DNA from 4 places in the Klebsiella sp. Sb-30 genome. Region 1 is predicted to be linked to each of the others. Evidence: predicted binding sites of a transcription regulator. Region 1 holds the regulator's gene; each other region holds the start of a gene.

Region 1 (7,414 bases):
GCGCTGGGCGGTGGCTTCCCGATCAGCGCCGTACTGACCACCAACGATATTGCCAGCGCATTCCACGCCGGTTCCCACGGTTCGACTTACGGCGGTAACCCGCTGGCCTGCGCCGTGGCCGGGGCGGCATTTGACCTGATTAATACCCCGGAGGTGCTGGAGGGCGTGAAGGCGAAGCGCGAGCTGTTTGTGCAGCATCTCCAGCAAATTGACGCGCAGTTTGACCTGTTCAGCGATATCCGCGGTATGGGGCTGTTGATTGGCGCGGAGCTTAAGCCGCAGTATAAGGGCCGGGCTCGTGATTTTCTCTATGCCGCGGCAGATGCCGGCGTGATGGTGCTGAATGCCGGGCCGGATGTGATGCGCTTTGTCCCTTCGCTGGTCATCGACGAGCAGGATATTGCCGAAGGCATGGCCCGCTTTGCCCAGGCGGTAAAGCAGGTTCTTAACGCTTAATCGCGCGTAGCCAGATGCCGTGATGCGGGCGCTGACGCCATGCCACCGAGGAGATGGTGTGCATGGTGTTCAGATGGTCGAGGATCCGCTGCAGATGTTGCTCCATCGTACTTAACGGCCCCCGGCTCACCTCCACATCCTGCGACTCCATAATATTGACATCGCCAGCGCTGCCGGGACCATCGGAATCCAGCCGCTGCTGGCAACGCTGGAGCGCAATCTCACAAGATTCCAGATAGCGTCGGGCCAGCTCCGGCGTCAGCATCGTATGCTCGCGGGCCAGGGTGGTCATCGCGTTGATATGCTCAACAATAAACTGGCTGTGGGTGACCCACAGTTTCATGTCGTCAAGATAGTGTGTGTTAAAACCGGGTTCCTGCATGGCCTGATTCAGCGAGTTATACAGCGAGTTATGCGCCTGATTGACGCGCATCCGGCGATAGGCCAGCGCCGGAGCCTGATGATCGTCGCTAAGAATCAGCCTGATCGCTTCCTGATCGGCTTCCAGCGCGTCGTGAGCGTTCTTACGCAGTAGCCCGCTTTGCCATTGCGGCCATAGCCAGACCATGCCGCCAAAGGCGATAAGGCAGCCGATAAGCGTATCGATAAGCCTGGCGACAATATACTGCTCGCCGTTGAGCGTCAGAAGCTGCAGGGTATACACCGCCGTCACGGTAAAGCCAACCATCGCCCAGCCATAATGCTTGCGGATAATCAGGTAGCTCAGCAGCGTGACGAGCAGCATCGCGGAGAGCGTATAACCCTCCGGGACATGGAAGTGCAACGCCAGTCCGGCGATGGCCAGACCGGCAAGCGTACCTGCCGCCCGATGGACGATACGTACCCGCGTCGCGCCGTAGCCGTTTTGGGTTACAAAAAGCACCGTCATCAGGATCCAGTAAGGCTTGGGAAGGTTCAGGGCACTTCCCATCAGGCTCGCGGCCGTTAACATCACGCAGATACGCGCAGCGTTACGTAACGCCGGTGATTTTAACGAGAGATAGTTTTTTAGCGCGGGCAGCAGCGGCAGACGGCGCTCTTTATCCGCCATCAGGTTGCGAGCGTACAGCGGGCGCTGGGTACGCAGCACCCGGGCTATTCGGCTGAAGTGCCAGGCGCAGAACTGCCCTACCGGGTTGTCCGGATGCTGCCAGGCAATTTTCTCCAGCGCGCCGATCTGCTTATCCATGTTAAAGCGCCGCGGATAGCGGTGGTACAGGATGTCATCGGCCAGCACCCGCAGGCGAGCGGCAACGGTTTGCGCGTTCCAGCGGATCACCGCCTCGGCATGGCTGCGTTCTACCAGTTTTTGTACTTCTTCGGGTTGGTGCAGGCTGACGGAGATATGTTCCTGCAAATCCAGCGCCATCTGAAACGCCCGCAGCAGGCGCTTGTGGTCATTGCGCTGGTTCGCCGCCAGCATATGCATCTGCTGGTAGCATTGGGTGATCAGGTCCACCACCTTCTGCTGGCGCGTGAGCAGCGGCGGCAGTGAAGTGGTGGGATCGATATGCTGGGTCAGCAGGCTGTATTTGGCTTCGCAGTAGTTAGCCAGCTCGCGATAGAGCAGGCTCAGCGATTCGCGCAGCGGCTGCTCGCGCCATAGCCAAAACCAGAACCAGTTAAACAGACCGTACCACAGCGTCCCGAGGGCGTAGATCAGCAGTGGCTCCCAGACGGGCATGTTTCCGGCAAGGCTCAGGGTAAAGATCGCGGCAATCAACGAAGCGGGCAGAAGCCTGGCGTGCAGAGAGCTGATCTCCGCCGTCACGCCGAGCAGCAGCGCCAGGCCGCTGAGAATCAAAGGTAGCGGGATCGCCTGCTGAAGCAGAAGCTGGACGACCAGACTGCAGCCGGCGAACAGCGAACCGCCAATAATCAAGCGTTTAAAAAAACGTTTGTGCGGCGTATCCAGACCGGCGACGTTACAGCAGGCGGGCACCAGCGAGAACAGCAGACCTTGCTGTAAATGACCGAGGAGGAGGCCGATTGCGACAGGCAAACACAACACCAGCGTTTGCCGCAGTGCATAGTTGACTTCCGGGTGGTAAATCAGCCTGCGCCACATAGAGGGAAAACAAAAACGGCGTATTGCGCAAGCAATACGCCGTTTTATCGACTTAACGCGTACCGTATACGACGATAGTTTTACCGTGTGCGGAGATCAGGTTCTGATCTTCCAGCATCTTCAGGATACGGCCAACGGTTTCGCGGGAACAGCCAACAATCTGACCAATTTCCTGACGGGTAATTTTAATTTGCATACCATCAGGGTGGGTCATCGCATCCGGCTGTTTTGCCAGGTTCAACAGCGTCTGAGCGATGCGCCCGGTGACGTCGAGGAAGGCAAGGTTACCCACTTTTTCTGAGGTCACCTGCAGACGGCGAGCCATCTGCGACGACAAGCGCATCAGGATATCCGGGTTAACCTGAATGAGCTGACGGAATTTTTTGTAGGAGATTTCGGCCACTTCACATGCGGTTTTCGCACGTACCCAGGCGCTACGCTCCTGGCCTTCTTCAAACAAGCCTAATTCACCGATGAAATCGCCCTGGTTGAGGTAAGAGAGGATCATCTCTTTACCTTCTTCATCCTTGATGAGCACAGCCACAGAGCCTTTGACGATGTAGTACAACGTTTCTGCTTTTTCACCCTGGTGGATCAGCGTGCTTTTAGATGGGTACTTATGAATGTGGCAATGAGACAAGAACCATTCGAGGGTAGGGTCTGTTTGCGGTTTGCCAAGCACCATGCGCGGTTATCCTCTGTTATAAGCTATCTCCGGGTGCCGACACTACACGGCATCCGGGCATGCAATCGTATTGTTTCCCTATGCCTGGGAAACGGGCTGGTGATTTTTCTTCAGCCTGTAATGTGAACTCCTCTGCATACATGCAGTACATCAATGTAATACTGTAGCATCCCGACTGTTTTAGCATAGCTTTTGCCGCATGTCTCCTGGTGTCTCGCTTCAGCATGATGCAGGTCGCCTTCCGTTGCGAGAATTGTTATGTACGCGTAATCTGTCAGGAAAATTGCAACCTTGGAGTTAAATTTTATGCAAGCTCGTGTGAAATGGGTTGAAGGGTTAACCTTCATCGGAGAGTCGGCGTCAGGTCACCAGATTCTGATGGACGGCAACTCCGGAGATAAAGCGCCAAGCCCAATGGAGATGGTGCTGATGGCGGCGGGCGGATGCAGCGCGATCGATGTCGTGTCTATTTTGCAGAAAGGTCGTCACAACGTGACTAACTGTGAAGTCAAGCTGACGTCTGAACGTCGGGAAGAGGCGCCGCGTCTGTTTACCCATATCAACATGCATTTTATTGTCACCGGCAAGGAGCTGAAAGATGCGGCCGTCTCCCGTGCGGTGGATCTGTCGGCGGAGAAATACTGCTCGGTGGCGCTGATGCTGCAAAAAGCGGTGAACATCACCCATTCGTTTGAGGTGGTAGAGGCGTAATGCCAGATACCCGGTGGCGCGATGCTTACCGGGTTGACACCGTCTTGCAGGCCGGCGCAAGCGTAGCGCCGGCCGCGAATTTAAATTGCTTTACCTTCCATCAAACGCTCCACCAGCGGCGTCATGATGAGCTCCATCGCCAGCCCCATTTTCCCGCCAGGCACCACCAGCGTATTGATATGCGAGATAAACGAGCCCTGTAGCATCGCCAGCAGCCAGGGAAAATCGATATCCGGTAGGTTGCGGAAGTGGATCACTACAAAGCTTTCATCCAATGACGGAATGCCCTTCGCCGCAAACGGGTTGGAGGTGTCGACAGTGGGGACGCGCTGGAAGTTGATATGGGTGCGCGAAAACTGCGGTGTGATGAAGTTGATATAGTCTTCCATTGAACGGACCACGGAATCCATCACCGCTTCACGGGAGTGACCTCGTTCACTGGTATCGCGGATGAGCTTCTGAATCCATTCCAGGTTGACGATAGGCACCACGCCAACCAGCAGGTCGACATTCTGCGCGACGTTATACTGCGGCGTGACAACCCCGCCGTGCAGCCCTTCATAAAACAGGACATCGGTCGGTTCCGGTAGCGGTTGCCACGGTGTGAATGTGCCCGGTACCTGATTCCACGGCACCGCCTCATCATAGGTATGCAAATACTTGCGCGACTGGCCGCTACCGTTACGCCCGTACTCAAGGAAGGTGTTTTCCAGCAGGCCGAAGTCGTTGGCTTCCGGGCCGAAGTAGCTGATGTGTTTCCCCTGATCGCGCGCTTTGCGGATCGCCATGTCCATTTCCGGGCGGGTATAGCGATGGAAGCTGTCGCCTTCTACCTCCGCGGCACGCAGATTTAGCTGGGCGAAAATTTTACGAAAGGCGAGGCTGGTGGTCGTGGTTCCCGCGCCGCTGGAGCCCGTGACGGCAATCACCGGATGTTTGGCAGACATAACAACTCCCAGATTAAACGATGTGTGGCGCCGCCTTAGCCGTGAAACTGCTTGCGGGGCATGATGTTGACCGTCTCGTGCAGTTCTGACCACACCAGCACGGCTTCTCCGCTTTTCAATTGCTGTTTGACGTCGGCGACTTTATCCGCCAGCGAGCGTTCATGTTCACCATAATCGGTGCCTTCACGCAACACAAAGCTTTCGATCAGGTTATCCAGCGTTTCGGGATCCAGATCGTGCCAGGGAATAATCATTTTTGTGCTCCCAACCAACGGGTTAACCAGTCCGGGATACGCTTTTCCAGCCACATTTCCGGTTTGCGCAGCGTGCCGCCGACGAATCCGACGTGTCCGCCATTTTCGGTCAGCTGATACTCGACGTTTACCGGGAGCTGCTCTTGCGGCGGAATGGAGTGGTGGTCCATAAAAGGATCGTCCTTCGCATGAATGATCAGCGTCGGTTTCGTAATGTCGCTGAGGCGCGGCATGGCGCTGCACTGGCGATAGTAGTCCAGCGCATCGGCGAATCCGTGAATCCTGGCGGTGATCATATCGTCAAACTCGCGGATGCGGCGCATACCTTTGAGCTGGCGGAGATCAACCGGTAGCGAGCCGGGATAGGCTTTCAGCTTACGCGCGGCGTTGGCCTTTAACAGATTGAGCAGATAACGCTGATAGACCCGGGAAAAGCCCTTGTCCATATGATAGCTGCAGGCTTCGAGCATGAACGGGGCTGAGACAATAACCGCGGCATCAAGCGGGACATTATCGCCTTCTTCGGCCAGCAGGCAGCCCAGCATATTCCCGCCCAGCGAATAGCCGACGGCAGCGGTCGGCACCGCACCCCATTCGCGTTGTAGCCAGTGCAGGAACCAGCGGCCATCTTCGGTTTCACCCGAATGATAGATGCGGTTATTGCGGTTGGGTTCGCCGCTACAGCCGCGGAAATGCATCACCACGCCCAGCCAGCCGCGCTGCATGGCTGCATGGATAAGGCCATGAGCATAGGGGCTGTGCAGGCTACCCTCCAGCCCGTGGAACACCACCAGTCGCGGTTTGTGTTGCGCCCCGGCGGGGTCTTCGCTCCACGCCAGATCGACAAAATCACCGTCCGGGAGCTCAAGTCGCTGCCAGTGCGGCGTGAATCCCAGCTTACGGCGAATCAGGCGCGGCAGCATGGTCTGCAGATGACGATTGCCCACGCCGCGCATAGGGTGAAACTCACGCGAGTCGTTTTCGGGGGGCGTCATTTCTGTGGGGGTGATTTCAACCATAGCACCAGAGCAGTTAATCATCTTATAAAACAGTATACCGCGCATGAAGTGCGCAGGTTATCCAATATGTGGTCTTGCGGCCTGTGCTATAGGTTACACGAAATTGAAGCCGGATGAGGACTGCTCTTGCGGGATAAAGATGGCACGCTGCCCGGGAAGGCTGGAAGGGGAAACAGCCACCGCCAGGAGCGAATGGCTGTGGGGCTGGCTTAAAACATGCTGTTGCCGCTGGCGGTTTTTTCCGGAACCGTCTGAATAACATCCCAGTGCTCAACGATCTTGTTCTGCGCATCGAGGCGGAAAATATCGATAATCGCCCGGGTGACGCCCGGCTCGCGGCCGGTGGACGCAACGTGCAGAACGACATAGTCGCCGTCGACAATCACGCGTTTAATCTCGCTGTGAGAGTCGGGGAATTTCTCTTTCAGAAAGGCGATGAATTGACGAAAGCCTTCGGGCCCATCCTTCGCACCAGGATTATGCTGGATATACTCGTTTCCGAGGTAGGTTTTTGCGGCATCAAAGTCTTTATCGTTCAACGCTTTATTATAAAAAGCGATGACGTTTTCTTTGTTTTTCAATTCGCTCGCGCTGTAGGCGGCAAAAGCGGAGTGGGTCAGGGCACAAAGCAGTGAGAGGGAGATAAGCGTTTTTTTTACCATGGCAATGCCTCTTCGCAGATGAGTGTTGCGGTTTATAGCAGGGGCATATAACGGCGCGTTCCCATAACTCAGCGCCACTGCGTTTATACTCCCTGCCCTATCATAACCCGTTTTAACCTTCCTGTAGCATCTGTTCCAGCTGCTCTTGTGCATCCAGCCAGGCCATTTCACACTCTTCGAGACCGGATTTGGCACTGGCCTGTTGCTGCAGACAGCTGGTCAGCTCTGCTTTGCGGGAGGCATCATACAGCCCGCTGTCGCCGAGCTTCTCTTCCGCCTGGGCGAGCTGCGCGTTGAGCTTATCCATCTCTTTTTCGAGGCGGCTAATCTCTTTACGCAGCGGCTGAGTGAGCGTCCGTAATTCCGCTTCCCGACGTTTCTGGTCTTTGCGGGCCTGTGCGCTGTTACCGCTCTCTTTCGCAACGTCAGACGACGAGCTCTCCTGTTTCTGCGAGTCGCTGAGCCACTGCTGATAATCTTCCAGGTCGCCATCGAACTGCTCGACTTTACCGTCATGCACCAGATAGAGATCGTCGGTGGTGGAACGGATCAGGTGGCGATCGTGCGAGACCACCACCAACGCGCCTTCGAAATCAATCAGCGCTTCGGTCA
Region 2 (7,414 bases), 520 kb from region 1:
ACGAGGAAGGCTTTAAACTCCGGCGTTTGCGTGTTCGCATCGCCGACGAACGGCGTCAGCGTGTTGGCGATAAAGCCTTTCTTCGCCACCCCTTCATAGCCCCAGTGGATAGGAATACCGATCGTATCGATATCCTTACCGTCCACTTTCAGCGTGCGAATACGCTTGGTCACCACCGCCTTGGCTTTGATATAACCGCGATTGGAGGAGACGCGAACGGTATCGCCATGCGCGATGCCGAGCTTGTTCGCCAGCTTCTCGCCGATTTCCACGAACTGTTCCGGCTGGGCGATGGCGTTAAGCAGCGCATGCTTGGTCCAGTAGTGGAAATGCTCGGTGAGACGATAGGTGGTACCGACGTACGGGAACTTATCCGCTTTACCCATCTGTTGCAGGTCACCGCTAAAGACGCGGGCGGCCGGGTTAGAGACCACATTCGGGTGCAGCGGGTTGGTGCCCAGCGGCGTTTCAAACGGCTCGTAGTGTTCCGGGAACGGACCTTCCGCCATCTTATCGAGGGCAAACAGACGACCCATGCCTTCGGGCTGCATGATGAACGGCCCGACGTCGGTGCCCGGTGCGGCGGCACTGTAGTCCGGAATGTCCACGCCGCCCCATTTTGCGCCGTCCCATTTCAACAACTGGCGTTTCGGATCCCATGGTTTTCCCTGTGGGTCCGCAGAGGCGCGGTTATACAGAATGCGACGGTTGAGCGGCCATGCCCAGGCCCAGCCCAGCGTATTACCCAACCCGGAAGGGTCGGCGTTATCGCGACGTGCCATCTGGTTACCTTCCGGCGTCCAGCTGCCGGCGAAGATCCAGCAACCGCTGGCGGTGGTGCCATCATCGCGCAGTTGCGCGAAGGAGCTGAGCTGCTGGCCTTTCTTCACAAGCACTGCGCCGGTGGCCGGATCGGTAATATCCGCCAGCGCCTTGCCGTTGCTCTCCATCGCCACCTCTTCCGAAGCGGGCTCGTGCGGCGTGGAGTAGTTCCAGGTCATATTCAGCACCGGCTCAGGCGCCGGACCACCGTTTTCAGCGTACATTTTCCGCAGACGTAAGAAGATGCCGGCGAGGATTTCGCCATCGGTGGTCGCAATCCCCGGAGCATCCGCGCCTTTCCAGTGCCACTGCAGCCAGCGTCCGGAGTTGACGATAGAGCCGTTCTCCTCGGCGAAGCAGGTGGAGGGCAGACGGAACACTTCGGTCTGGATTTTCGACGGATCGACATCGTTCGACTCACCGTGGTTTTGCCAGAAGGTGGACGTTTCGGTGTTGAGCGGGTCGATGGTCACCAGGAACTTCAGTTTCGACAGCGAGGCGACCACTTTGTTTTTGTTCGGGAACGAGGCCACCGGGTTAAAGCCCTGGCAAATATAGCCATTGACCTTGCCCTGGTGCATCATCTCGAAGTACTGCAGGACGTCGTAGCCCTTATCCCACTTCGGCAGCCAGTCAAAGCCCCAGCTGTTTTCCGCCGTGGCTTTATCGCCAAAGAAGGCCTTCATCATTGAGACGAAGAATTTCGGGTAGTTGCCCCAGTAGTTCACCTGATCTTTCAACAGCGGCTTCGGCGTGTTGGCGGCCAGGTAGGTTTGCAGGTCGGTCTGTTTCTCACTCGGTAGCGTCATATAACCCGGCAGGCTCTGCGACAGCAGCCCCAGGTCGGTCAGCCCCTGAATGTTGGAGTGACCGCGCAAGGCGTTCACGCCGCCGCCGGCCATACCCATGTTGCCAAGCAGCAGCTGGATCATTGCCATGGTACGGATGTTCTGCGCACCGATAGAGTGCTGCGTCCAGCCGAGCGCGTAGAGGAATGACGCGGTTTTATCATGGGCGCTGGTTTCAGCGATGTACTCACAGACTTTCAGGAAGTCCGCTTTCGGCGTACCGCAGATATTTTCCACAACCTCCGGGGTGTAACGGGAAACGTGCTGTTTCAGCAGATTCCATACGCAGCGCGGATGTTGCAGCGTCGTGTCGCGTTTCGCGAAGCCGTTTTCGTCCAGCTCATAGTTCCAGCTGGTCTTATCGTATTTGCGGTTTGCCGCGTCATAGCCGCTGAACAACCCGTCGTCGAAGCTGTAATCCTCACGCACGATCAGGCTGGCGTTGGTATAGGCTTCGGTGTACTCGCGGTTGAATTTTTCGTTATTCAGCAGGTACAGGATGACGCCTGACAAGAAGGTAATGTCAGTACCGGAACGAATCGGGGTATAGAAGTCGGCTACCGACGCAGTACGCGTAAAGCGTGGGTCGATAACAATCAGCTTCGCGCCGTTATGGATTTTGGCTTCCATCGCCCAGCGGAACCCTACCGGGTGCGCTTCAGCGGCATTACCGCCCATCACCACGATCAGGTTGGCGTTTTTGATGTCAACCCAGTGGTTGGTCATCGCACCGCGACCAAATGTTGGAGCAAGACTTGCTACCGTTGGTCCGTGTCAGACGCGTGCCTGGTTGTCTACCGCGAGCATACCGAGCGCGCGGGTGAATTTTTGCGTTAAATAGCCGGTTTCGTTACTGGAGGCTGAAGCGCACAGCATGCCGGTGGTCAACCAACGGTTGACGGTGGTGCCGGCGTCGTTTTTGGCGATAAAGTTGGCATCGCGGTCTTCTTTCATCAGCTTCGCGATGCGATCGAACGCGTCGTCCCAGCTGATTTGCTGCCATTTGTCGGAGCCTGGCGCACGATATTCCGGGAACTTCAGACGACTTTCGGAATGGATAAAGTCGACGAGACCCGCCCCTTTCGGGCAGAGCGCACCACGGTTGACCGGATGGTCAGGGTCACCTTCGATATGAAAGATGGATGCTTTGGCGTTTTTCGCACCGTCGCCGAGGCTATACATTAACAGCCCACAACCGACAGAACAGTACGTACAGGTGTTACGGGTTTCACGGGTACGCAGCAGTTTATATTGCCGGGTTTCCGCGAGCGCGGCGCCTGGGGCAAAACCCAGCGCTGCAGCCGTTGTGCCTGCCATACCGCCAGCGCAGATCTTAAAGAACTGCCTTCTGCTGACCTGCATGGTTCACTCCTTGTATCGACATTGTCACATGTAGTTATTTACTTTGCGGTAAGCGCCGCAAAGGTTCAGAATTGGGGGTGATCACCCTTTCACTTGAAGGGGTATGCAAAGAATACCACATTGTGTGTATGCCTGTTCCAATACGGTTAAGACAAAGTGAACAAGAACCCTCCCGAACAAATTGAAAATGTGACAAACATCACAGGATGTCGTCAGGTCGCGCTCTGGAAGCGCGATGATTTGCAACATCCGCAGTCTGACGAATTAGCCGAAGAAGTTCCTGTGGCGCTGGTCTATAACGGTATCTCACACGTTGTCATGATGGCCTCTCCCACCGACCTGCAACGATTTGCCGTCGGTTTTTCATTATCCGAAGGGATTATTGAAAACCGGCGCGAGATCTACGGGATGGAAGTGGTGCCGGCCTGCAACGGTCTGGAAGTGCAGATTGAACTCTCCAGCCGTCGTTTTATGGGACTGAAAGAGCGCCGTCGCGCGCTGGCCGGGCGCACCGGCTGCGGCGTTTGCGGCGTTGAGCAGCTCAACGATATCGGCAAGCCGGTGCAACCTTTACCTTTCACCCAAACCTTTAGCCTGGGGAATCTCGATCGCGCGCTGGAGCAGCTTCGTGATGTTCAGCCGATTGGCCATATCACCGGCTGCACCCATGCGGCGGCGTGGCTGCGTCCGTCCGGTGAGCTGGCGGGCGGACATGAGGATGTCGGGCGTCACGTCGCGCTGGATAAACTGCTGGGGCGACGGGTAGAAGAGGGCGATGACTGGCAATGCGGGGCGGCGCTAGTCTCCAGCCGTGCCAGCTACGAGATGGTGCAGAAGGCGGCAATGTGCGGTGTGGAAATTCTGTTTGCGGTTTCCGCCGCTACCGCGCTGGCGGTGGAGGTCGCGGAACGTTGCAACCTGACGCTGGTGGGCTTTTGCCGCCCGGGCAGGGCAACGGTTTACACCCATCCGCAGCGGCTGATCGCCGGTTAAAAATAAGTCAATTTTTTTGAACGATGAGAGCAAATCCTTACGCTTTTAGTCGTGGGTTGTGAGGTCTATTATTTATCACATCAAGGCACAACGCCTTACCCAAACAACTTAATGAAGGATTTACATCATGAAAAGCATCAAAACTTTTGCTGTAGTTATCGCTCTTACCGCTTCCTTTGGTTCTTATGCCGCGCAGTCAGTGAGCGCAACCTCCTCTACAATGGACGGTGCGGAAGCGAAAATCGCCGCTCAGGCTCAGGCCGCCGGTGCTTCTTCTTACACCATCACCGAAGCCTTCACCGGTAATCGCGTGCATATGACGGCAGAACTGAACAAATAAAACCGGCATCACCGTCGAAAGAGCGCCTGCGGGCGCTTTTTTTGTTTTTGTGCTTTTACCATCCGGAAAACTCTCCGCCCGACACCTCCACTTCTCCTCAAAAAAATGTGGTGTTTATCACGTTTCTCTTCTTTGCTTTTGGCGACGAAATTAACCCGCTGGCAAGCAAAATGACACGCTATCCTCTCAATATTTAACCTAATGAATAATAAAGTTATTTGAAAATAACTGTTAAGGCGATCTCATCTTTTAAGTGAGACGCACATCACAAAAAACACCCCATATTTACGTCTGTCAATCGTTACCACGGATCAATTAATCATAATTATGTGATCTTCGTTGCAAATCCAGGTCTTGAACTTAGGGATAAATGTGGGCAAGGAAATATGACGGTGGTGACCATGAAAATCGGTATTGTTATTAGCGGTGGCGATGTATCGGGAATTAATAATTTCATTTTTCAGGTTGCGAAGCTCGCAAGCGCGGAGATCACCATTTTTAATGGTGGAATACCTGGGCTGCTCGATAAAAATCATCAGGAAATCGCCTGGCGGGATCTTGTCGATTTCTCTATTTGTTCACTGCCTGTTATTACGTCCGGCCGAACCACGCGTAAATTGCTGCGGAGTGAGTATGAAACTATAGCCAGGAAAATTAAGTCGCTGCGCCTTGATGTACTCATTATGGCCGGCGGTGATGGCAGCCTACAGTTCCTTAATACGCTTAGCGAATTTGATATTAACTGTTTCGGTGTCGGGATGACTATCGATAATGATGTATACGGTAGTGATTATACTATCGGTTTTTCTACAGCCTGCGAACAAATTATCAAGGAGGTTTCTCGTTTAAGAAATACCGGCAGAGCATTACCTGGGCGGGTGTTTATGGTTGAAATATTAGGAGGGTATTGTGGAGAGCTAACGCTGCAGTCAGCAATTAAAAGTAATGCCGATATTGCGCTGATCCCGGAAGCACAGATGCCATTAGAGGATCTGGCCGAGCGCGTCAGACGCAAGCTTCGCGAGCAAAACAGCGTGGTGATACTTTGCTCTGAAGGTTACACCAGGGAGTATTCCCCTGGGTTTCAAGGGGCTATCGATACGATGATCAAACAGCTTGAGCCACGCATCGGTGTCCGCATCCGTAAAACCATTATCGGCTATGGACTGCGCAGCGGCGACCCGACCTGCGAAGAAATTTACCAGGGCACGATCATGGCGAACGAAGTCGTTCGCTGTATTCAGTCAGGAATGAAAAATAAAGCCATTATTATAAATTCAAGCAATAAACCTATTCCAATTGACTTAGTCAGTATGAAAAAACGTCTGGTAGATATCGAAGGACATCATTATAAACTTGCCAAACAACTCAATATTATTTGAGGAGACCCTACATGCTGAAAATTCTTTGCGTATGTGGCTGCGGCCTCGGTTCAAGCTTTGCCATCGAAATGACGGCGAAAGCAGTATTAAAGAAACTGGAAATTCCTGCACATATTGAACATACCACCGTATCTGAAGCTGGAGCATTTAAATCCGACATTATTTTGACGCAAAAAACATTCGCCGACATATTAACCGCCGACGCTAATGAAGAGGAAATAAAACGTGTAGTGGTCCTCAACCGCCTGACGGATAAAGATGAAATTGAGCGGAAAATTGTCTCATTCCTGAAAGAGCGCAATCTGAAGGTGACCGATCATGAATAGCTTTATCGAGTTTATTGTAAAAGATTTGCTCGGCCAGGCTTCGATATTAATCGCGTTTATTGCCATGCTGGGTCTGATTTTACAGAAGAAGTCAGTGGGTAAAACGGTTGAGGGGACGTTTAAAACGCTGCTCGGGTTCTTAATTATGATGGCCGGCATTAATATTATTGTCGCCACCCTGAGCTTCCTTAACGATATCTTCACCCACGGTTTCGGGATGAAAGGATACATCACCGATGTCGCTGCTATCGCCGGTCTGGCGAATCGAGAACTGGGTTCTGAAGTGGCGCTGACGCTGATGGTGATCTTTGCCGTTAATATTATTATCGCCCGCCTGACACCGCTGAAATATATCTTCCTCACCGGACAGGCGCTGCTGTGGATGGCAACGATTGGCACGGTGATTGGCTACAAAGCCGGGCTGACCGGGCTGCCGCTGATCCTGACCGGCGGTATCTTTGGCGGCGTCATGGCGGTACTGATGCCGGCGTTAGCGCAGCCGGTGGTCAGACGTATTACCGATTCTGACGATGTGGCTCTCGGGCATTTTTGCACCATCGGATATTTAGTCCAGGCGGCGGTGGCCAAAGTGGTGGGTAAAGGTTCCCGCTCCACAGAAGATCTTGAACTGCCTGATAACTTCAAGTTTCTGCAGGATACCTATCTCGCCATGGCGGTGGTGATGGTCCCCATGTACCTGATCCCGGCGCTGGCTGCCGGACCCGAGTATATCGCCCAGTTTTCCGGCGGTGTGAACTACCTGATGTATGCCTTTATGCAGTCTGTTCAGTTTGTGGCAGGGGTCTTTGTCCTCTACAGCGGCGTGCGCTTGTTACTGAATGAACTGGTCCCGGCTTTTCGCGGTATTGCCATGCGTATTGTGCCGGATGCGAAACCGGCGCTGGACTGTCCCGTCCTGTTCCCTTATGCCCCTAACGCGGTCATCGTGGGATTCCTCGCAACGACGGTGGGTTCGATCATTGGCATGTTGGTCTTCCCGATGTTTGGCCTGGCGATGATCCTCCCTGGACTGTTAACCAACTTCTTTGCCGGCGGTACGGCGGGCGTCTTTGGTAATGCGCTGGGTGGGCGTCGCGGGGCAATGATTGGCGGTGTGGTTCACGGTCTGTTTATTACTTTCCTGCCTGCCATTCTGGTACCGATGCTTGAAAGCTACGGTTTTACCGGCGTCACATTCAGTGATTCAGATGTTATTAGTTCAGGCCTGGTATTAGGCCATGCCTTACAGAACAACTGGTTATTTGTCGCCTTGTTTATTGTTTTTGTTGCCGCACTGGCATGGTTCGTAAACGGTACATCATCTAAGCCTAAAGGGGAAAA
Region 3 (7,414 bases), 2.6 Mb from region 1:
CTGGCGACTCAGCTGGGGAGAAAGCTGGGGCGTAACAAAAAAGCGAAAATCACGCTGGTGGACCGTAATCATAGCCATCTGTGGAAGCCGTTGCTGCATGAAGTGGCGACCGGTTCGCTCGATGAAGGTGTCGATGCGCTGAGCTATCTGGCCCACGCCCGCAACCACGGTTTCCAGTTCCAGCTGGGTTCAGTGGCGGATATTAACCGTGAAGCGAAAACCATTACGCTGTCCGAGCTGCGTGACGAGAAGGGTGAGCTGCTGGTCGCCGAGCGCAAACTGCCGTACGACACGCTGGTGATGGCGCTGGGCAGTACCTCTAACGATTTTAATACTCCGGGCGTCAAAGAGAACTGTATTTTCCTTGATAACCCGCACCAGGCACGTCGTTTCCATCAGGAAATGCTGAACCTGTTCCTGAAATACTCGGCTAACCTCGGCGCCAACGGCAAAGTCAATATCGCGATCGTGGGCGGCGGGGCAACCGGCGTAGAGCTCTCGGCTGAACTGCACAACGCGGTGAAGCAGCTGCACAGCTACGGTTATAAAGGGCTGACTAACGAGGCATTGAACGTGACCCTGGTTGAAGCGGGTGAGCGTATTCTTCCTGCGCTGCCGCCGCGTATTTCCGGCGCCGCTCACAATGAACTGACAAAGCTTGGCGTGCGCGTCCTGACGAAAACCATGGTGACCAGCGCCGATGCCAATGGTCTGCACACCAAAGACGGCGAGTTCATTAATGCCGACCTGATGGTTTGGGCGGCGGGGATCAAAGCGCCGGACTTTATGAAAGAGATCGGCGGTCTGGAAACCAACCGCATTAACCAGCTGGTGGTTCAGCCAACGCTGCAAACGACGCTTGACCCGGATATTTATGCGATCGGCGACTGCGCATCCTGCGCGCGTCCGGAAGGCGGATTTGTGCCGCCGCGCGCCCAGGCGGCTCACCAGATGGCGACCTGCGCGCTGAATAATATTCTGGCGCAGATGAAAGACAAACCGCTGAAGTCCTACGTCTACAAAGATCACGGTTCGCTGGTTTCGCTCTCCAACTACTCGACCGTCGGGAGCCTGATGGGCAACCTGATGCGCGGTTCGATGATGGTTGAAGGACGTATTGCGCGCTTCGTCTATATCTCTCTGTACCGTATGCACCAGATCGCGCTGCACGGCTACTGCAAGACCGGCCTGATGATGCTGGTAGGTCGCATCAACCGCATCATTCGTCCCCGTCTGAAGCTGCACTGAGTATCTGTTTGCCTCATTCCCGGGTTGTGCCGCCAGGCGCGCTCGGGATTGTGACAAGGCTAACGTCGAGCCGGTTATCTCCTTGCCGGCTCAACGACAGAATTTCTGTCTGTCATTGAGCGCATAACATCTCAGATTCCTCTGAATCCACTCCGTTTTCCGCTTTTCCTCGCATTTTTCATCCGCTTTCTCATTTGCAAGGTTCCCGGGTCGATAGCAGAATTGTTTCTATCAGCAACAAGGGAGGATACCCCGTGAATAAATCAATGTTGGCGGGTATAGGGATTGGCGTGGCTGCCGCGCTGGGTGTTGCAGCTGTCGCTGGTCTTAACGTCTTAGATCGTGGCCCGCAATATGCGCAAGTGGTGTCCAGTACACCGATAAAAGAGACCGTAAAAACTCCGCGTCAGGAATGCCGTAACGTCACCGTGACCCATCGTCGTCCGGTGCAGGATGAAAACCGCATCGCCGGCTCCGTTCTTGGCGCCGTTGCCGGCGGGGTCATCGGCCATCAGTTTGGCGGCGGTCGTGGTCGCAGCGTGGCGACCGTAGTGGGCGCGTTGGGCGGCGGTTATGCCGGTAACCAGATTCAGGGCTCGATGCAGGAAGGGGATACCTACACCACCACCCAGCAGCGCTGTAAAACGGTGTACGACAAGTCGGACAAAATGCTGGGCTACGATGTGACCTACAAAATCGGCGATCAGCAGGGAAAAATCCGCATGGAACACGATCCCGGTACGCAGATTCCGCTGGACAGTAACGGCCAGCTGGTCCTTAACAACAAAGCGTAAAAAAGACGTGACTGTTATTTGCCCCTCCTGCACTCAGGCTGAGGGGCTTTTTTTATCAGAAGCTGACGGCGTAGTTCAGGCCAAAGGTACGCCCGCGACCTTTGTATTCATACAGTGAACTGCTGCCGTAGGTCGGGCTGTAGAGCAGCGGGGCGCGCTGTCCCCAGATGGTGACATAGTCTTCGTTCAGCAGGTTCTCGATGCTGAAGGTCAGTTTGCCAACCGGGAGCGCATAGCTGCCGATAAAGTCTACGGTATTGTAGCCGTCGAGCTTATTACCGCTGGCATCGCTCAGGTCGAATACCTGCTGAGTCTGCACGCGCAGCGACCACGGATCCGGCGCCCAGCCGACCCAGGCGGTGGCTTTGGAAGGCGAAGCGAGAGTCACATCCCATTTCTGCCAGCTACCGTCACTCTTCACCTGGGATTTCAACACGTTGAAGTTTGCACCTGTGCTCCAGTCGCTATCCGGGAAGAAGTAATCGACGGCCCCTTCCACACCGTAAATACGCCGCTTGTCGGATTGTACGTCGATCGTCATATCGGTACGGTTAACAACAATGGTTTTGTCCGAGGTGGAGTAGTATGCCGCCAGCTGGGTACGCAGATTATCGCCGGTGTAACGCCAGCCCAGTTCGTAGGAGTTGACTTTGATCCCCTGCAGCGGCGAATCACCCACGTTGACACTCGACAGCAGGGGATAGTTGCCGTTGACCGCCGCGCCGTATTTGCCGATACCATAGTATTTACCCGGGTCCGGCAGCTCGACGCCCTGCGAGAAGTTAAACCAGGTCTGCTGGCGGTCGGTGAGGTGGGCGACAATACCGGCGTTAAACAGGAAGTTATCATAATCCGTTTTACCACCCGGGATGGCATCGGCCGAGTTCACCTTGCCGCTGGCGACATCCTGCTGCTGGGCGTAGCCGACAAAATCATCAACCCGGTTTTCCGTCCACTGATAGCGCACGCCGCCGCTCAGGGTGAAAATATCATTCAGGTCATAACTACTCTGCAGGAACGGCGCCAGGTTTGTAATGCTATAGCCCGGATAACGTCCTGTTGTATAGATAGACTCGTTGTGCAGGCCGCCTGATGCCATCGAGGTGTTCAGATCGAAGAACATCTGGTTGGCATTAAAGGTCTCATGATCGGCATCCAGCCCCCAGGTCAGATCCCAGCCGTCGAGCGGTTGGCTGTTGAGGGTAATCTTCGCACCGTACTGATCGGTATCCTGTTTAGATGAGGAGAAGCTGTTGACCTGACCTTTGGTGAGCGTCGGGAAGGGGTAAAAGGTCAGCGACTCGTCGCGATAATAGATCTGGCTGACCAGATTCTGGCCGTAGAAATCGGCATCGGAGTATTGCAGGCTAATCAGATGCCGTTCGGTGCCAGGAACGCGGTCGGAATTGAGTCCGTCGGTGGTATAGGCTTTACCCTCGCCGGTGACGGCCGACATGTTTTTGCCGAGATACAGGCCGTAATCATCGCCCTGGCTTTTATAGTATTGCGTTACCAGCTGCAGCTGACGGTTATCGTCAATGTTGATGGTGCCGGTGCCCATGACATCCAGACGATCCGAGTGCTGCAGGCCGGTCTGCGTATTATCGAGGACCAGCGCATCGTTATTGCCATCATACCAGCCGCCAAAACGCTGATAAGCCACCGATAACCGGCCGGAGGCATGGTCGGTGCCGCCGCTGACCGCCGCCGCTACGCGTTCGTCGTGATCGTTGCTGTTGGCAAACCCGCTTTTGCCACCTAATTCCAGATCCACCTGGCGTTCCTGCTGCCCTTTTTTGGTCACGATATTGATCAGGCCGCCGGTACTGCCGCCGCCATACAGCGAAGTGGCGCCGGAGATGACTTCAATATGCTCAATGTTGAACGGGTCGATGGCGTCGAGCTGACGGCTGTCGGTACGGGAAGAGTTGAGGCGAACGCCGTCGATCAGCACCACGATGGCCCGCCCACGCATGTTCATTCCGTAGTTGGTTCGTCCCTGGCTGCTGACATCAATGCCGGGAATCAACTGGGCCAGGACGTCTTTGAACTCCTTTCCACCCTGAACCTGTTGTTCTATCTCCTGACCTTCGATAACCCACGTGGTTTGCGCCATTTCGGCGACGGTGCGGTGAGTTCGGTTGGCGCTAACGATAATGTTTTCTTCATCCGCCTGCGCGACAAAGGCGGGCAGGGCGGTGGCCAGCAGCAGTGGGTTAAGCACCCAGAGACGCTTGTTCATACGCATTCCTTTTATGAGTTAACGGCATTCATATTGTTTTTAGTGTTCGATGCGGGCGCATCGGATGTTACAGATGGAAATAAGCAGAAAAACTTAAGAGCGGATTTTGCACGTAGTGATTATTGTTATCAATATCATTTACAACAAAATTGACACCTAACAGCGTGAAAACATGAGTAAAATTGGGGTTAATCAGGAAAGAAGGGTGAAAACCCGGTGGCGATCGTCACCGGGGAAGCGCAGATTAGTGCTGGAGGATTTGCGGCCACAGCCGCAGAGTGGTATCGGCGATTTGCATCAGTCTGGTGAAATCAGCCCCTTCGCGTGCGCTGATGGACATCCCTTGCAACACGCAGTTTAAGAACTGCGCCAGCTGTCGCACATCGCCGTTTTCCGGCAGCTCGCCGCGCAGCTGACGCTGCTGGAAGAACTGGGTCAGCGTTTGTTCCTGCATCGCGTGCCGCGACTTAATGGTATTGGCGATCGCGGTAGATGATGCCGCCAGCGCCGCGGAAGTATTGATCATAAAGCAGCCTGCCGGCGTGTCTTTGCTGGTAAAGCAGGTGGCAATGGCGGTGAAATAGTCCCGCAGCGCCTGATCGACTGATTTTTCTTCGGCAAACAACAGCGCTTCATGTCTGGCGGCAAAACGTGAAATATAGCGATCCAGAACCGCGCGAAATAACCCTTCCTTGTTGACGAACTCAGCGTACAGCGTCGGTGCTTTTGCCCCGGTCGCCTCCACCAGATCGGCAAGAGAAGTTGCCTCGTAGCCGTGCTGCCAGAAAAGTGCCATAGCCTTATCCAGCGCCGCTTCCTTGTCGAACACTTTAGGTCGGCCACGGCTTTTTTTTGTGCAACTTTGAACGTCAGTTGTCATGATGCCGCTGTACCTATGTTGGTTTGTTGAAGGGGCATTATAAAAACAAACGTTACAACCTTCCAGCGCTGAACCCGCAAAAATAAATAATTCATATATGTATGAATTTTAAGTTGTTTATAAATAAATAAACGATCGTTATAAAAATTCATTGACGTGTGATATAGGTCACATTATTATTTACCTATCGATCGTTAGTTAATTCTTGCGACCCTACTAAAAAAATCATCTGCATAGGTATAATAATCATGAAAAACATCAAAACGCTGACGCTGGCCGCCGTGCTAAGCTCTCTTTCTTTCGCCAGCTTCGCGGCTGTTGAGGTGCAATCCACACCTGCCGGCCAACACAAAATAGGTACTGTTTCTGCCTCCGCCGGGACAAACCTGGGCTCGCTGGAAGACCAGCTGGCGCAGAAAGCGGAAGAAATGGGCGCAACCTCTTTCCGTATCACCTCAGTCACGGGTCCAAACACCCTGCATGGCACTGCGGTTATCTACAAATAAGTTTCGTTTTACCCCTGTCATGCCACTGACAAAACGCGACCCCTGACCCCTTTATCAGGCCGCGAGCAGTAAGTTGTTCCCTGTTATGCCACTTACGTGACGCGGTTTTCACCCCTTTATGAAACCGCGAAGCGTCGCACTATCGTTTTACCCCTTTGTTATCCCATAAAAAAACCGCCCCCAGGGGCGGTTTTTTTATTTCAGTCTACGCACTTACAATGACTGCTCGCCAGCAGTATGGTGGCGGGTAACGTCAATCGGCATACCTGAACGCAGCGTCATCGCACGATCCATCACCGTCTGATCGGTCTGCGCGGCCTGCTTAAACGCCGTCATCTCACTATTCAGGACTATCGGCAGCGTCTGCGGATCGTCATTTAAGTGTTTGGACAGCGGCTGATGGATTTCCACCAGACGTCTACCGTCAGGCTCCACGGAGACTTTCACTGGCGTGTTGATAATATTGACTTTTGTCCCTGGGGTGACGTGCTTAAACAGGGTTTTGATGTCGTCATCGCGCAGGCGGATACAGCCGGAGCTGACGCGCATTCCGATGCCAAAATCGGCATTCGTGCCATGCAGCAGATAGACGCCGCCGTAGGCCGCAAGGCGGATAGCATGGTGGCCCATCGGGTTATCCGGCCCGGCAGGTACCACGCCCGGGAGTTCTATCCCCATCGCTTTATACCGTGCGCGAATATTCGCCGTCGGCGTCCAGGTTGGATTTGCGCGCTTGTCGGAGACGGTGGTGATCATCGTAGGGGTCAGGGTATCGCCTCCCAACTGGCCGATACCGATAGGGTAGACGGTGACCTCGTTTTTCCCCGGCGGGTAATAGTAGAGGCGAAGCTCGGCGAGATTAATCACCAGCCCTTCGCGCGGCGCTTCCGGCAGTAGAGTCTGGAGCGGAATGGTCAGCACGCTGCCGGCACGCGGAACGTAAGGGTCGACGCCGGGATTAGCCTGAAGTAATGCCAGAAAGCCCACGTTGTATTTTTTGGCGATAGCTTCCAGCGAACCGCCGTTATTCTGGACGACGTGAAACTGATTTTGCCCGACGAGGCGGCTGCCTGACGGCGGTAAGGGCCAGGTATTGGCGCGGGCAGGAAGGGCCAGGACGCCAGCAACGGCCACCATTATCAGCCACAGTGAGAAACGCGATATGAGAGTAGTCATAATAAATAAGTGGTTATTTTTTATGAGGAAACAGACGGGGATTATCGCGCGGGCATCTGTGGGGAAACCCTGGTGAATTGCAAAATGTTTGTAAAGTTTACCGGGTGTGACCGCGACGGAAGAAAAACAGGCGCGGAAGACGGCGACGGGCACCGTCTCCGCGCTGCGATTATGCGGTCGCGTTCTCTTCTAACTGACGCATAAACTGGCGAACCCACTCCATCCGCGTTTTACGCTCGCCAAGATCCTGCATGAACTTCAGTCGCGTCGGACCATCCAGACGGAAGTGCTGTGGCTGTTTTTGCAGCAGGCCAATCAGCCATACCGGGTTGACGTTGTTCTTTTCATTGAACTCAATCACGCCGCCTTTCTCATTGCCCTCCAGCTTCCGGATTCCCAGCTTCTGCGCCTGTTGACGCAGGCGGGCGATATCCAGCAGGTTTCTCGCCGCATCCGGCAGCGGGCCGAAGCGGTCAATCAGTTCGACTTTAATCTCTTCCAGGTCGTGCTCATTCCTGGCGCTGGCAATCCGCTTGTAGAACGAGAGTCGGGTATTCACATCAGGAAT
Region 4 (7,414 bases), 1.2 Mb from region 1:
GGAGAGAACGGTGCGGGTAAGTCGACATTATTAAAATGCCTTTTTGGAATCTATCAAAAAGATTCCGGTAGTATTCTTTTTCAGGGAAAAGAGATCGATTTCCATTCCGCGAAAGAAGCGTTGGAAAACGGTATTTCAATGGTTCACCAGGAGTTAAACCTGGTATTGCAACGTTCGGTGATGGACAACATGTGGCTGGGGCGTTATCCCACCAAAGGCGTGTTTGTCGATCAGGAAAAAATGTATCGCGATACCAAGGGAATATTTGATGAACTGGATATTGATATCGATCCGCGCGCTCGCGTCGGCACGTTATCAGTATCGCAGATGCAGATGATTGAAATCGCCAAGGCATTTTCTTATGACGCCAAAATTGTCATTATGGATGAGCCTACGTCATCATTGACGGAGAAAGAAGTTAATCACCTGTTTAAGATTATCCGTAAGCTGAAAGAACGCGGCTGCGGTATTGTCTATATTTCTCACAAGATGGAAGAGATCTTCCAGCTATGCGATGAAATCACGATTCTGCGTGATGGTCAGTGGATTGCCACCCAGCCGCTGGAAGGCCTGGATATGGATAAGATCATCGCCATGATGGTCGGGCGCTCGTTAACCCAGCGCTTCCCGGAGAAGCACAACACGCCCGGTGAAACCATTCTGGAAGTGCGCAACCTGACCTCGCTGCGTCAGCCGTCGATTCGCGATGTCTCCTTCGATCTGCGAAAAGGGGAGATCCTCGGTATCGCCGGGCTGGTGGGAGCGAAGCGTACCGATATTGTCGAAACCCTTTTCGGCATCCGCGAAAAATCAGGCGGCACGATTACGCTGCACGGCAAGAAGATCAATAACCATAGCGCGAATGAAGCCATTAACCACGGTTTTGCGTTAGTCACCGAAGAACGCCGTTCCACCGGTATTTATGCTTATCTGGATATCGGCTTTAACTCGCTGATCTCCAATATTAAGAAATATAAAAACAAGGTGGGTCTGCTGGACAATTCCCGCATGAAAAGCGATACCCAGTGGGTGATTGACTCGATGCGCGTGAAAACCCCCGGACAGCATACGCAAATTGGTTCGTTGTCCGGTGGTAACCAGCAAAAGGTTATTATTGGTCGCTGGCTTTTAACCCAGCCGGAAATTCTGATGCTTGATGAACCCACGCGCGGGATTGATGTTGGCGCGAAGTTCGAAATTTATCAGCTGATTGCTGAGCTGGCGAAGAAAAATAAAGGGATCATCATTATTTCCTCCGAGATGCCGGAGCTGCTGGGTATTACCGACCGTATTCTGGTTATGAGCAACGGTCTTGTTGCCGGAATTGTTGAGACAAAAACTACTACGCAGAACGAAATTTTACGTCTTGCGTCGTTGCATCTTTAAGAGCAGGGGCTTCTCATGAGTGCGTTAAATAAAAAAAGTTTTCTCACGTACCTGAAAGACGGTGGGATTTACGTTGTGCTGTTGGTTTTGCTGGCGATTATTATTTTCCAGGACCCCACGTTCTTAAGTTTGCTGAACTTGAGTAACATCCTGACTCAGTCTTCGGTGCGTATTATTATCGCGCTCGGCGTTGCCGGGCTGATTGTGACCCAGGGTACCGACCTCTCTGCCGGTCGTCAGGTCGGGCTGGCGGCGGTTATCGCCGCAACCATGCTCCAGGCGGTCGATAATGCCAACAAGGTGTTCCCGGAGATGGCGACTATGCCGATTCCGCTGGTGATCCTGCTGGTCTGCGCAATCGGTGCGGTTATCGGGTTGATTAACGGGATCATTATCGCTTACCTGAACGTGACGCCGTTTATCACCACCCTCGGTACGATGATCATCGTCTATGGCATCAACTCCCTGTACTACGATTTTGTCGGCGCATCGCCTATTTCCGGCTTTGACAGCCACTTCTCACACTTTGCCCAAGGGTTTATCGCGCTGGGGTCGTTCCGCCTGTCGTACATTACGTTCTACGCGGCGATTGCGGTCTTCTTCGTGTGGATCCTGTGGAATAAAACCCGTTTTGGTAAAAACATTTTTGCCATCGGCGGTAACCCGGAAGCGGCCAAAGTTTCCGGTGTTAACGTGGCGCTGAACCTGCTGATGATTTATGCCCTGTCCGGTGTGTTCTATGCTTTTGGCGGTCTGCTGGAGGCCGGGCGTATCGGTTCGGCGACCAACAACCTCGGCTTTATGTATGAGCTGGATGCGATCGCGGCCTGCGTCGTCGGCGGCGTGTCGTTCAGCGGCGGTGTGGGGACGGTGCTTGGTGTGGTGACCGGGGTGATCATCTTCACCGTTATCAACTACGGCCTGACCTATATCGGCGTAAACCCCTACTGGCAGTACATCATCAAAGGGGCGATCATTATCTTCGCCGTGGCGCTGGATTCGTTGAAATACGCGCGCAAAAAATAACCGTCCGTTGTTATCCCGCCCGTGCATTTGCGCGGGCTTTTTTTCGTCTGTTTACCACGGCCAGGGTGAAAGCGGGAGGGGGTGTCGCGGTCTCTGCCTGGTTACTGGCGGGCCGCTGTAGAGCGCACTTAGCGCAACGCTTCGCCCGAACACCCGTTTACCTGAACCAGACCGCGATAAATAGCTGACCGCGCAAGGCGGAGTGGGCCGGCGGAAAGCATACCGCCATCAACGACCCGTCATTTACTCTTTTGCAGTTCCAGCAGCTGTTCTGGCGTTACGGCAGGATAGGACTGCGCTCCCTCCGGCACTTCCTGCAAAGTTGGTATCGGTATCAGCGGCCCTAAAAAGCGGGGTTCGCGTTTGAACACGTACAAATCCGCCAGCGCGCCAAACCGGGCGCCAAACTCACGTAAACGCACGTTCCACATATCCTTCGGCGAAGGTACGGCGTAACACTGCGCCTGAATCCCCATATGCAGGGCGATAAACAGCGCCCGTTCGCAGTGGAAGCGTTGGGTAATGATAATAAAGTCGTTGGTATCGAAAACCTTGCGGGTGCGCACGATAGAGTCGAGGGTGCGGAACCCGGCGTAATCGAGCACGATATCGGCAGGGTCGACGCCGCCTTTGATTAAATCGCGGCGCATGGTCATCGGTTCGTTGTAGCTTTGCAGCGCATTATCGCCGCTCAGCAGCAGGTAGTTCACCTTGCCGCTATTGTAAGCGTTCAGCGCACCCTGAATACGATAGCGATAATACTGATTAATCACTCCGGTGCGATAGTACTTGGCGGTACCGAGCACCACCCCAACCTGGCGGTAGGGCAGATCCTGGAGTTCATCATAGATATAGGGAGCGGTTTTCCAGCTCATCCAACGGTCAAGACCCAGCACGGTCAACAGCAGCAGGCCGAACAGGACTAACAGGCTGTATAACACACGCTTTAACATTCACCTGACTCATGTGGACAATGGAGCTATCAGGCTACTTTACCCGCCGGGCAAGAGCAAGAAACCATCGTTTAATTGCGGGGATTTTCAACAATGCGGGCCAACAGGCCCGCATGACGGGTCACTTAGCCGAGCAGGACGCGATCAATATTGTGGCAACCCAACGCTTTCAGCGTTGCGACGGTTGCATCCCACTGAATCAGCGCCGCATCGGCTTTCTCAGCCAGAATGGCGCGCTGAATATCCGGATAGTCATATCCGTTGAGGCTCAGCAGGTTGAGCGCTCCCTGCAGCGGCGGCAGCGTTGGGTTAAATGCCGCGTTTTCCGCATAGCTACCGGCGAAAATGGTGCCGTCTTTCAACTCCAGCGCCACGCCGGAAGGCGACTGGCTGTACGGCATATGGCAGCGGTTGGCTGCCTGAATGGCCGCCTGCGCCAGGGTGTCGCCGGTCAGCGGGAAACCATGATCCTGTTCATCCATCAGCAGCGTTTTAATCTCGAGATCTTTCGGACCGAAGGCATCCGGCAGATAGTGCTGTAGAGAATGCGCTTCGCGACCCGGCAGATGAATACGCAGGACCTGGCTGCTGTTCAGCTCATTCATAAACTGACGACAGTGGCCGCAGGGGGTGTAGTTGACGGTAATAGCATTGAGCGAGCGTTCGCCGCGCAGCCACGCGTGGCTAATGGCGCTTTGCTCGGCGTGCACGGTTTGCTGCATCGTGGCGCCGAGGAATTCCATGTTGCCGCCAAAATACCAGGTACCGCTAATACCGCGGGCGATGGCGCCAACGTTAAAATGGGACAGGTCGGCGCGCGCACAGGCCGCCGCGAGCGGCAGCAGCGCAAAGGCCAGCGCGTCTTCATCGAGGCCTGTTGCATTCCGCAGCGTGGCGACCTGACCGGCATCCAGCAAAGCCGGGAAGTGTGGGTCGATCAGCATCGGTGCGATGGCCGTTTGCAGGTCTGCCGCCAGGTGGGGAAGAGCAGCGTGAAAACGTGGGTGCATGGCGTTGCCTCATAACAATGTAATGGGAATCTAGTGTACGGGCGGGGGTAGCCCGTATATGTGATTAATATCTCATTGTTTATGCAACATGTTTATGTTGCACTGATAAATGTGACGTAGGTCACTATTATCCGACGATAGCCAGAATCAGCGGGAACAAAAAGGGGGCCACCAGCGAGGTGATAATCCCGCACAGCACCAGCGCCAGGGAGCTGAAAGCCCCTTCCTGATAATCCAGCTCCGCGCAGCGGGCGGTCCCGAGGGCATGCGATGCGGTCCCCATCGACAGGCCGCGCGAGGCTTTGGTGCGAATGCGCATCAGGTTAAGCAGGCTGTGGCCGAAAACCGCGCCGAGAATCCCCACGAAAATGACGCACACCGCGCTGATGGCCGGAATACCGCCAATGCTCCCGCTGACCGCCATCGCAATCGGCGTGGTGACCGACTTCGGCATAATCGACGCGGCGATTTGCGGTGTCGCGCCGAGCAGCAGCGCGACGGTAGTGCCGGTTACCATCGCCACGACGCTACCGATAAAGCAGATCGTAATGATCGATTTCCAGCGGGCGCGGATCTGATGCAGCTGCTCATACAACGGGAAGGCCAGCGCCACAACCGCAGGCTGAAGTAAATCGTTGAGAATTTTACTGCCCTGAAAATAGCGATCGTAGGAGATACCGCTGAGCAACAAAAAGGGGATGATCACCACCATCGCCACCAGCAGAGGATTCAGCAGCGGAAATTTAAACCGCGCGGCCAGCTTGCGGGCGAGGAAAAAGACGATCAGCGTCAGCGGCAAGGACCACCAGATTTCATGCATCATCTTTGACGTCCTCCGTTTGACCGACCACTTTACGTTCGCCGTGAACCAGATGTGAGCTCCAGCTCACCACCAGGAAGACCACTAATGTACTGATCGTGCAGGAGATTGCCACCGGGCCGAGCTGCGCACGCAGCAGATCCCAATATTGCATGACGCCAACGCCAATAGGCACGAACAGCAGCGCCATATAGCGAATCAATATGTTACAGCCGGGGTTGACCCACTTCGGCGGCATAATCTGTAGCGCCAGAAGAACGAACAAAATCAGCATGCCGATGATGCTGCCTGGAATGGTAATGGGCAGCAGGGAAGCAATAAAAATCCCGGCGTATAAACAAGCATAGATCAGGACAAAAGCCCGCAGGTACTGCCAGATAATATTCAGCGATTTACTCATGGTAATAACCCTTGATGAACCGTATTCATCATACAATTAAACCTTGAAATGTGCTACCGATCACATCATGAATTCCAGGCATAGATTTAATAGAGTAATGGAACCTTCGGGCATGCGGAATGCATGTTGATGAATCCTGCGATAAATAATAGTGAAAGCGCCGCGGGGAGAGCGGGGCGCTGCGCTTTTGTCCCGCCGCCCCGGCGCAACTCCGCTGTTCGCGGCGTGGCAAATTGCGCGTGACGCGAAGGGCGGTATCCCTGCCTTATCGCACCTCTCGACCTGCCAGGCGCAGCCGAACCACATTGAGATCTTTCAACCGACGCACAGAGGCGCTACCATAGCGCCTCTTTTTTTTCCGGGTAACAATATGCGTGTATTACTGGCGCCGATGGAAGGCGTGCTCGATTCGCTGGTGCGCGAGCTGCTGACCGAGGTTAACGATTACGATCTGTGCATCACCGAGTTTCTGCGGGTGGTGGATCAGCTGCTGCCGGTAAAATCGTTCTATAAACTGTGCCCGGAACTCCATCATCAAAGCCGCACCCCTTCCGGCACCCGTGTTCGGGTGCAGCTGCTGGGGCAATATCCGCAGTGGCTGGCGGAAAATGCCGCGCGGGCGGTGGAGCTGGGCTCCTGGGGCGTTGACTTGAACTGCGGCTGTCCGTCAAAGCTGGTGAACGGCAGCGGCGGCGGGGCGACGCTGCTTAAAGACCCGGAGCTTATCTATCGCGGCGCAAAAGCAATGCGCGAAGCGGTACCGGATCATCTGCCGGTGACGGTCAAAATTCGCCTGGGCTGGGACAGCGGAGCGCGGCAGTTCGAAATTGCCGATGCGGTAGAGCAGGCCGGCGCGACGGAGCTCGTGGTTCACGGCCGCACGAAAGAAGACGCTTATAAAGCGGAGCGGATCAACTGGGCGGCGATTGGCGAAATCCGCCAGCGGCTGTCAATTCCGGTTGTCGCTAACGGCGAAATCTGGGACTGGCAAAGCGCACAGGCGTGTCTGGCGGTCACCGGTTGCGACTCGGTAATGATTGGTCGCGGCGCGCTAAACGTGCCAAATTTAAGTCGGGTCATCAAATATAACGAACCGCGCATGCCGTGGCCGCAGGTCGTGGAGCTACTGAAAAAATATACGCGTCTGGAAAAACAGGGCGATACCGGGCTGTATCATGTTGCGCGAATTAAACAGTGGCTCAGTTATTTACGCAAAGAATATGATGAGGCGCTGGTCGTGTTTAATGAAATACGCACGCTGAAAACCTCGGCGGACATTGCGCTAGCCATTGCCCGTTATTAGGGAAGATTGTTAAATCGCTCACACTTTATTACTCGGGAACCATCTGCTGATGGGCATTTCTGTCGCTGAGTGATATTGTGTAACTTATATATTCAGGGTTGCTACTGATACAGGCAAAACCTAAGCACTTCCGCCATTTGTGGCTGGAGTGCTTAGGTTTTTTTTTGCCTTTTATTTTTGAGGAATTAAATGTTCATTTAAAGCAATGACTTATGATCTGCCCATGTGTGTCAACAACGCCGTTGAATGGCTGACGGGCAGGTATTGAAAAAATAAATATAAAGACGAAAAACGGGCGGGTTTATTGCCTGGGGCCAGCTATTACCCTTATTCAGTCACAACGGATATCATTATGCACAACAAAAAAATAAATCCCCTCCTGTTGATAGTGACATTTTCGCTGTTAACGCCCGGCGCTTTTGCCGCGGAAACGGAAAAATGGAACGGTACGGTATTAGGTTTTGAGAACCCGCAAAAAGGGTTGCTCGGGGAGATGTCAGGGATTCGTCCAATCCT

What was found. The regulator CRP, encoded in region 1, controls carbon source genes, mostly activating them, when cyclic AMP is high. The targets are predictions, from matches to a motif close to ATGTGANNNNNNTCACAT.
Region 2: the regulator CRP is predicted to act here: its motif matches at 4,471-4,488, upstream of AC236I_RS24750 (6-phosphofructokinase).
Region 3: the regulator CRP is predicted to act here: its motif matches at 5,321-5,338, upstream of bhsA (multiple stress resistance protein BhsA).
Region 4: the regulator CRP is predicted to act here: its motif matches at 4,434-4,451, upstream of cdd (cytidine deaminase).

What each region holds. Positions count from the first base shown of each region.
Region 1 is NZ_CM172749.1:435,097-442,510, forward strand. It holds gene argD (bifunctional acetylornithine/succinyldiaminopimelate transaminase) at 1-456, shown strand, start outside; gene AC236I_RS01965 (YccS/YhfK family putative transporter) at 446-2,524, opposite strand; gene crp (cAMP-activated global transcriptional regulator CRP) at 2,577-3,209, opposite strand; gene AC236I_RS01975 (OsmC family protein) at 3,516-3,920, shown strand; gene AC236I_RS01980 (phosphoribulokinase) at 4,001-4,867, opposite strand; gene AC236I_RS01985 (YheU family protein) at 4,903-5,121, opposite strand; gene AC236I_RS01990 (hydrolase) at 5,118-6,116, opposite strand; gene AC236I_RS01995 (nuclear transport factor 2 family protein) at 6,350-6,802, opposite strand; gene AC236I_RS02000 (ABC transporter ATP-binding protein) at 6,915-7,414, opposite strand, start outside.
Region 2 is NZ_CM172749.1:5,294,563-5,301,976, reverse strand. It holds gene fdnG (formate dehydrogenase-N subunit alpha) at 1-3,032, opposite strand, end outside; gene fdhD (formate dehydrogenase accessory sulfurtransferase FdhD) at 3,189-4,025, shown strand; gene AC236I_RS24755 (YdgH/BhsA/McbA-like domain containing protein) at 4,153-4,365, shown strand; gene AC236I_RS24750 (6-phosphofructokinase) at 4,767-5,747, shown strand; gene AC236I_RS24745 (PTS sugar transporter subunit IIB) at 5,759-6,073, shown strand; gene AC236I_RS24740 (PTS sugar transporter subunit IIC) at 6,066-7,414, shown strand, end outside.
Region 3 is NZ_CM172749.1:3,267,328-3,274,741, reverse strand. It holds gene AC236I_RS15330 (NAD(P)/FAD-dependent oxidoreductase) at 1-1,248, shown strand, start outside; gene AC236I_RS15325 (glycine zipper 2TM domain-containing protein) at 1,503-2,042, shown strand; gene AC236I_RS15320 (TonB-dependent siderophore receptor) at 2,098-4,284, opposite strand; gene AC236I_RS15315 (TetR/AcrR family transcriptional regulator) at 4,529-5,164, opposite strand; gene bhsA (multiple stress resistance protein BhsA) at 5,413-5,670, shown strand; gene ldtC (L,D-transpeptidase LdtC) at 5,884-6,846, opposite strand; gene mfd (transcription-repair coupling factor) at 7,016-7,414, opposite strand, start outside.
Region 4 is NZ_CM172749.1:1,629,384-1,636,797, forward strand. It holds gene mglA (galactose/methyl galactoside ABC transporter ATP-binding protein MglA) at 1-1,386, shown strand, start outside; gene mglC (galactose/methyl galactoside ABC transporter permease MglC) at 1,402-2,412, shown strand; gene sanA (outer membrane permeability protein SanA) at 2,652-3,365, opposite strand; gene cdd (cytidine deaminase) at 3,491-4,375, opposite strand; gene AC236I_RS07750 (CidB/LrgB family autolysis modulator) at 4,503-5,198, opposite strand; gene AC236I_RS07755 (CidA/LrgA family protein) at 5,188-5,595, opposite strand; gene dusC (tRNA dihydrouridine(16) synthase DusC) at 5,966-6,898, shown strand; gene AC236I_RS07765 (carbohydrate porin) at 7,251-7,414, shown strand, end outside.